Regions from separate parts of the Streptomyces sp. CA-210063 genome, predicted to be linked through region 1. Evidence: riboswitches for the same ligand, from Rfam matches in the RefSeq annotation. Region 1 holds a riboswitch; the other holds the start of a gene.

Region 1 (3,418 bases):
TCCTCGTCCGCCGTCCAGCCGAAGACGTTGCCGCCGAGGGCGAGCGGGAAGATCTCGATGTCGGACGTGCCCAGCTTGCGAAGAGAAGTCATGTGCGACGTCAACCGGTGGGCCAGACGTTCGCATTCCGCCTCAGCGTGAACGGTGCGTGAAGCATCCGTCATCCGTCATCCGTCAGGAGGAGACAGAGGAGAGGCCCCGGGCCCCCGCCGCCCCGCATGACGAACGCCGCGCAGCCCTCATGGGGTTGCGCGGCGTCTCGGGTCCCTGCCGGCCCAACGGCCTTGCGGGGTTGCCGTTCGTTCGGGTCTTACGGGTTCAGGCCCTTGCTGCGCAGCCATGCCGCCGGGTCGATGCCGTTGGCGGAGCCGGCGGCGTGGACCTCCATGTGGAGGTGGGCGCCGGTGACGTTGCCGGTCGCGCCGACGCGGCCGATGACGTCGCCGGTGGCGACCTTCTGGCCGACGCTGACGCCGATGGAGGACTGGTGGGCGTACCAGATCTCGGTGCCGTCATCGAGGGTGAGGACGGTCTTGTAGCCGTAGGAGCCCTCATAGCCGGCCCGCGTGATGGTGCCGCTGTGGACGGCCTTGATGAGGGTGCCGGTGGGCGCGGCGAAGTCGAGGCCGGTGTGGTAGCCGGAGGACCAGTAGGGGCCGGCCTGACCGAAGGTGGAGGTGAGGGTGTACGAGGAGGTGGGAAGCGTGAACTGCTTGGCGAGGGCCTCGAGGCGCTCGGCTTCCCTCTTCGCCGCGGCCTCCTCCTCCGCCTTCTTCTTGGCGGCGGCTTCCTTCGCCTCGGCTTCCTTCTTCTCCTGGGCGGCCTGCTCGGCGGCCTTCTTCGCGGCGGCCGTCTGGGCGGCCTCGGCGGAGGCCTTGTCGAAGGCGTCCTGCTGGGACTCGGCCTGCGCCATGATGCGGGCGCGCAGCGCCTCGCCGGCGTCCGCCGTGCCCTGCTCTGTGTCGGCGGCGATCAGGCCGGCGCTGCTGAGGGGGGTGGTGGAGGCCTGCGGCTCCGCCTCCTCCTCCTTCTCCGTGTCGTCCTCGAAGACCGAACCGACGTCGGGCATCGATATGGACACCGGGGCCTTGCCGGACTGCGCGCTGGCCATACCGGCGCCGCCGACGGCGGCTATGACACCGACGCCGAGAACCGTGGAGCTGCGGGCGAGTCCGCCACGGGCGAGTCCGCCGCCCTTCTTGGCGACGCGGTGCCGGCCGCGAGCGGGGCGAATGGACTCCTCGTTGGGGTTCCACTCCTGCCAGGGGCCCTCGTTGTCGCTGTTGTAGCTGCCGTAACCGAACGTCTGGCTCTCGCCGTCGCGTTGGCTCGGTACGAACGGGGCTTCGGTCGCGGACCGGTTGGACGCCACGTGGGCGTACTCCTTTCCTTCCTTCTCGCCTACCGGGTTAGCTGACGGGTTCGGAGCAGGAAGGTCTCCTACGCGCGTAAACCTGACGTGCTGCCACGACGGTTTCCGCGCGATTCACCCCAGGGTGGTGGTTCCCCGGTTCCCTTGCGGGATTCGGCGCGTGAGCACGGAGCCGTCTCTTGTGACGGCTGGGACGACCGCGCTGCGTTATCGAACGTTAATAGACGCGAGTACTCCATTCCAAGCTGTTCTGGATGATCGTTCCGGCTTTCGCGCAGGACTTACGGGTCATGAGGGGCGGAAAACGGGCGAGTTGACCTTGCCTCTGGAGTAACAAGAGTTCTGACGGCACGTCAGTTGGTATACGGAGAAAGGTCGGGCGGACACGTTCGGTGACATCGATCGTGAACGATGTGAGAGAGACGTGTGGGGAGGCACACGGAGAGGTGCCGAGAAGGGCGCGAGAAGGGCGCGAGAAGGGCGTCAGGGGCGGCGGACCGCCAGGAGCGCCATGTCGTCCGTCGTGCGGTCGCCCGTGTGTCGGCGCACCTCCTCCGCGAGGGTTGTCAACAGGGCGCGCGGGCCGGGGAACGTACGACCGGACAGCCGCTCGGCCGGGTCGTAGAAGACGCCTCGGCCGTCGCGGGCCTCGGAGAGGCCGTCGGTGTAGAAGAGCAGCGTGGCGCCGGGCGGGAATCCGGTCTCCTCGGCGCGGTCCGGCCAGGTGCCCAGGTCGTCCATGCCGAGCGGGAGCGCGGGCTGCGGGGCCTCCACGGTGCGCAGGACGCCGTCGGCGTACAGCAGCAGTGGTGAGGGGTGGCCGCGGTTGACGATCCGGGCGCGGCCGGCGCCGTGCGGGAACTCCGCCAGTACGGCCGTGACGAACCCCTCGCGCTCCACGGCCGCGTCCCGCCGCGCCGCCTCCCGCCGCGCTCCCTCCCGGGCCAGCGCCCGTTCCAGCCGCTGGGCGACCGCTTCGAGCGTCGACTCCTGCTCGGCCGCCTCCCGGAACGCGCCGATCAGCACCGCCACCGCCGACACCGCGCCGAGCCCCTTGCCGCGCACATCGCCCACGATCAGCCGTACGCCGTGGGGGGAGTCCTGCACCGCGTACAGATCACCCCCGATCGACGCCCCGGCCTGCGCCGCCTCGTACCGCGCGGCGATCTCCAGCCCGCCGATCCGCTCCTGCGGCACCGGCAGTACGGCCCGCTGCGCCGCCTCGGCGATCTCGCGGGCGGTGGCGAGCCGGGCGTCGCTGCGGCGGACGAGGCGGTTGATGAGTACGGCCAGTACGGCGACGGTGGTCACCGTCGCGATCTCGGTGATCGCGTCCACGTGGCCCGTGTCGCCGTAGCGGATGTGTACGGCGGTGATGCCGGCGATCGAGACCACACCGGTGATCACCGTGCCGTGCAGCGAGAAGAGCGGGGCCGCCACGAGTGGCGCGGCGGTGAAGAAGGGGACCGCCGTGAACTCGCGCGGGGTGAAGTGGTCGTAGAAGAGTCCGATGGCGATCAGCAGGACCGGGATGACGCGGACGAGCGTACGGGCGTACGAGAAACGCCGGCCGACCGGCTGCCTCGCGCCCTCTCGCTGCCCCACGGATACAGGGTTCACGGGGGTGGGGTGCGGGGCCAGTCGGCGGGGCCGAGTGGGCTAGCGGGCCGGTCGCACCGGTCCGCCCCTGGCTCGTTCCCCGCGTCCTCGTTTCCGTCCCCTTCCCGTCCCCTTCCCGTCCCCTTCCCGTTTCCTCCGGGACTCAGCCGGCCGTCAGTTCGGTCAGCTCCGGCAGGGGGAGCGTGTGCTGGGTCTGGAGGACCTTCGCGCGGAGGTAGCGGACGTTGTGGGCGGTGGTGAAGACGCCCGTGGGGACGCGGTGCCGGACGCCGACACCCAGGTCACGGAGCTGCTGCCCCTTGTCGGGGTTGTTGGAGAGCAGGTCCAGCTCGTCGATGCCGAGGGCGCCCAGCATCTGGGCCGCCGCCGTGTAGTCGCGGGCGTCCTCCGGCAGTCCGAGCGCCGCGTTCGCCTCGTAGGTGTCGA
Region 2 (3,418 bases), 680 kb from region 1:
CCGTCCTCGTCGTACTCGCCGCGGCCGACCGCGACCCGGCCCGTTTCGACGACCCCGACACCCTCGACCTCTCCCGCCGCGACAACCAGCACCTCGGTTACGGCCACGGCATCCACTACTGTCTCGGCGCCCCCCTCGCCCGCCTCGAAGGCCAGACCGCGCTGGCGACGCTCCTCACCCGCCTCCCCGATCTACGACTCGCCGTGGATTCGGCCGATTTGAGGTGGCGCGGAGGGCTCATCATGCGGGGATTGCGCACGCTTCCGGTGGAATTCGTCGCGCGGAAGCAGCCCGTGAGTGGTCTGTGAGCGGCCCGTAGCAGTACCCCATTCCGCGCCAGGAGATGACACTCTCTCAGCTCTGTGATCTTCACGTGATCTGCGCTGCATTAACTTGTGACAACTGATCGACTGCCGATACGTTCACACGTCAGTGCGAAGGGCCACCACACCCGTCGCACAGGCCCCTGCTGTCGCGTGAAAGGCAACCGCATGCTCTCCGGGAACGGTCGTCACCGTCGCCCCCGTCAGGCTCCGGCCCTCCTCGTCGCGGCCGGAGTGACCGGCTCGGCCATCGCCATCCCACTCCTCGGCGCCACCGGCGCGAGCGCGGCCAGCGGAACCACCTGGGACCAGGTGGCGGAGTGCGAGAGCGGCGGCTCGTGGAGCGCGGACACCGGCAACGGGCGTTATGGCGGCCTCCAGCTGACCCAGGCGAACTGGGAGAAGTACGGCGGCCTCGACTATGCGACGAGCGCCGACCAGGCCAGCCGTTCGCAGCAGATAGCGATCGCCGAGAAGGTGCTCGCCGACCAGGGCGTCGGTGTCTGGTCCGTCTGCGGAGTGCTCCACAACCTCGCCGGTGACTCCGGTTCCGCCGACGTGGACACCGGCGCCGCGGACGGTTCGTCGAACTCGGACAGTTCATCCGGATCATCCGATACATCCGGTACGTCTGATTCATCCCGTTCGACTGACTCATCTGAATCATCGGACTCGTCCGCGAATGTCATCGAAGGCTCCACCAAGGCCGACATCGACTCGGATGACTCCACCGGTTCCGGCAGCGACACCTCGAAGGGGTCCGACAGCTCCTCCACTGACGACTCCGAGAACGACAACTCGGACAACTCGGGGCAGAGTGATGACTCTTCCGCCGCCGAGGACACCGAGAACGGCACCGGCCGCCACCGCGGCACCAGCGCCGACGAAAGCACCGATGCCGACGCGGACGCGGCCGGCGACTCCCGTACCGGCTCCCGTGCCGACTCCTCGTCCTCCGGCCGTCACGCATCCCGCGGTGGCGACGCGGCGCGCGAGGCCGTGGACGGCTCGTACACCGTCCGGGCGGGCGACAGCCTGACGGGCATCGCGAACTCGCTCGGGCTGGACGGCGGGTGGCGGGAGCTCTACGCCGAGAACGAGGGCACGGTCGGAACTGACCCGGACCTCATCCTTCCCGGTCAGACCCTTGAAGTCGGCGTCGAAACGGGCGAAAAGTAGCGGGAGTTCGGGTCGGGGTTCGCCCCTGAATGTCGGATTTGATCTCGGTGGGAGATGAATCACAGACCCCCTGATCGTCTTTGATATTCGGCGAATCACGTGTTTACGGTCGTGACCGCTCGCCACAGCGGGCCCCTGCGGTCGGTACGCCGAATCCTGCCAACGGCCGCATGGAACAGTCGTCGCGTCAAGCGCCGTAGGCAGGAGCGGGGGACCCAAGGTAAGTGCCGCACCGGGCAGTTGACGGAGCGGCTTGGGGTGAAGCCACGCCTCCCACGGAGGAGTGGCCGGGCAACTCAACCGGCCCGAACCCGACAGCTCACCTCGCAGGCGTCGGTGAGGGGATCTCTCCATGCTGTTTTCCAGCAAGGGCAAGCACCGCCGCCCGTCCAAGGCTGCTCGCGCCATCGCCGTCGCCGGTGTCACCGGTGCCGCCGCGATCGCCGCCCCGCTGATGGTCGCCGGCAGCGCCTCCGCCGCCACCGCTTCCGAGTGGGACGCCGTCGCCCAGTGCGAGTCCGGTGGTAACTGGTCCATCAACACCGGCAACGGCTACTACGGCGGCCTGCAGTTCTCGGCCTCCACCTGGGCCGCCTACGGCGGTACGCAGTACGCCTCCACCGCCGACCAGGCGAGCAAGGCCCAGCAGATCGCGACAGCCGAGAAGGTCCTCGCGGGCCAGGGCAAGGGTGCCTGGCCGGTCTGCGGCACCGGCCTGTCCAGCGCCTCGTACGACGGCGCCGCCGCCTCCAGCGGCAACTCGAACTCCGGCTCCTCGCAGGAGAGCACCCAGGAGAGCACCCAGGAGACCCGCGCCTCCCGCTCCTCCGAGCGCGCCACCGTCGAGACCCCGACCGGCAAGAAGGTCAAGAAGGGCGACGGCGAGTACAAGGTCGTCAGCGGCGACACCCTCAGCGCCATCGCCGAGAAGGAGAACGTCGAGGGTGGCTGGGAGAAGCTCTTCGAGCTGAACAAGGACATCATCGACGACGCCGACTTCATCTTCCCGGGCCAGCAGCTCCACCTGAGCTGACCCGGCATGGCCGGACCGGGTGTGGCCGGGCTGAGCTGGGCCGAAAAATGGCCGCTCCCCAGCTGAACCACAGCCCGCTCACATCCGTGTCCTCCATAGTGAAGGCCTCGTGAGGGCCGTCCCCCCGTCCCCACGAGCTCCCCGCCCCGGTGCGCATTCCCCCGTACGCACCGGGGCGGGGTTTTGTCTTTCCCGCGGGGCCCCCTTTCCTGCTCACTCCTCCTGTTCACCCCTCCTGTTCACCCCTCCTGTTCACCCCTCCTGTTCACTTCTCGTGTTCACCCCCGCTTTGTTCCGGATGGGAACAATGGATACCGTCTGTCTGCCCATGGGGCGGTCGGTCGGGTGTCGACGGCTCCGGGGCGGTTAGGCTCTAGTCGCCATCGCGTCACATCCCAAGAAGGAGATGCTCGTGCCGTCCATCGACGTCGTCGTAGCCCGGGAAATCCTGGACTCCCGAGGCAATCCCACGGTCGAGGTCGAGGTCGGCCTCGACGACGGCAGCACGGGTCGTGCCGCCGTTCCGTCCGGCGCCTCCACGGGTGCCTTCGAAGCCATCGAGCTCCGTGACGGCGACCCCAACCGCTACCTCGGCAAGGGTGTCGAGAAGGCCGTCCTCGCCGTGATCGAGCAGATCGGCCCGGAGCTCGTCGGCTACGACGCCACCGAGCAGCGTCTGATCGACCAGGCGATGTTCGACCTGGACGCCACCGACAACAAGGGCTCCCTCGGCGCCAACGCCATCCTCGGCGTCTCCCTCGCCGTCGCCCACGCCGCCTCCGAGGCCAGCGACCTGCCGCTCTTCCGCTACCTGGGCGGCCCGAACGCGCACCTGCTGCCCGTTCCGATGATGAACATCCTGAACGGCGGCTCGCACGCCGAC

Evidence for each region. Region 1 has a riboswitch for cyclic di-AMP ahead of JIX56_RS24790 (M23 family metallopeptidase). Riboswitches for the same ligand answer to the same signal wherever they lie in the genome.
Region 2: another riboswitch for cyclic di-AMP. It lies ahead of JIX56_RS27935 (LysM peptidoglycan-binding domain-containing protein); the one in region 1 lies ahead of JIX56_RS24790 (M23 family metallopeptidase).

Annotation. Positions count from the first base shown of each region.
Region 1 is NZ_CP102512.1:5,685,566-5,688,983, reverse strand. It holds gene JIX56_RS24795 (aldo/keto reductase) at 1-92, opposite strand, end outside; gene JIX56_RS24790 (M23 family metallopeptidase) at 311-1,372, opposite strand; cyclic di-AMP (ydaO/yuaA leader) riboswitch at 1,384-1,541, opposite strand; gene JIX56_RS24785 (PP2C family protein-serine/threonine phosphatase) at 1,856-2,977, opposite strand; gene JIX56_RS24780 (GTP cyclohydrolase II) at 3,135-3,418, opposite strand, start outside.
Region 2 is NZ_CP102512.1:6,368,713-6,372,130, forward strand. It holds gene JIX56_RS27925 (cytochrome P450 family protein) at 1-308, shown strand, start outside; gene JIX56_RS27930 (LysM peptidoglycan-binding domain-containing protein) at 492-1,502, shown strand; cyclic di-AMP (ydaO/yuaA leader) riboswitch at 1,685-1,850, shown strand; gene JIX56_RS27935 (LysM peptidoglycan-binding domain-containing protein) at 1,855-2,535, shown strand; gene eno (phosphopyruvate hydratase) at 2,942-3,418, shown strand, end outside.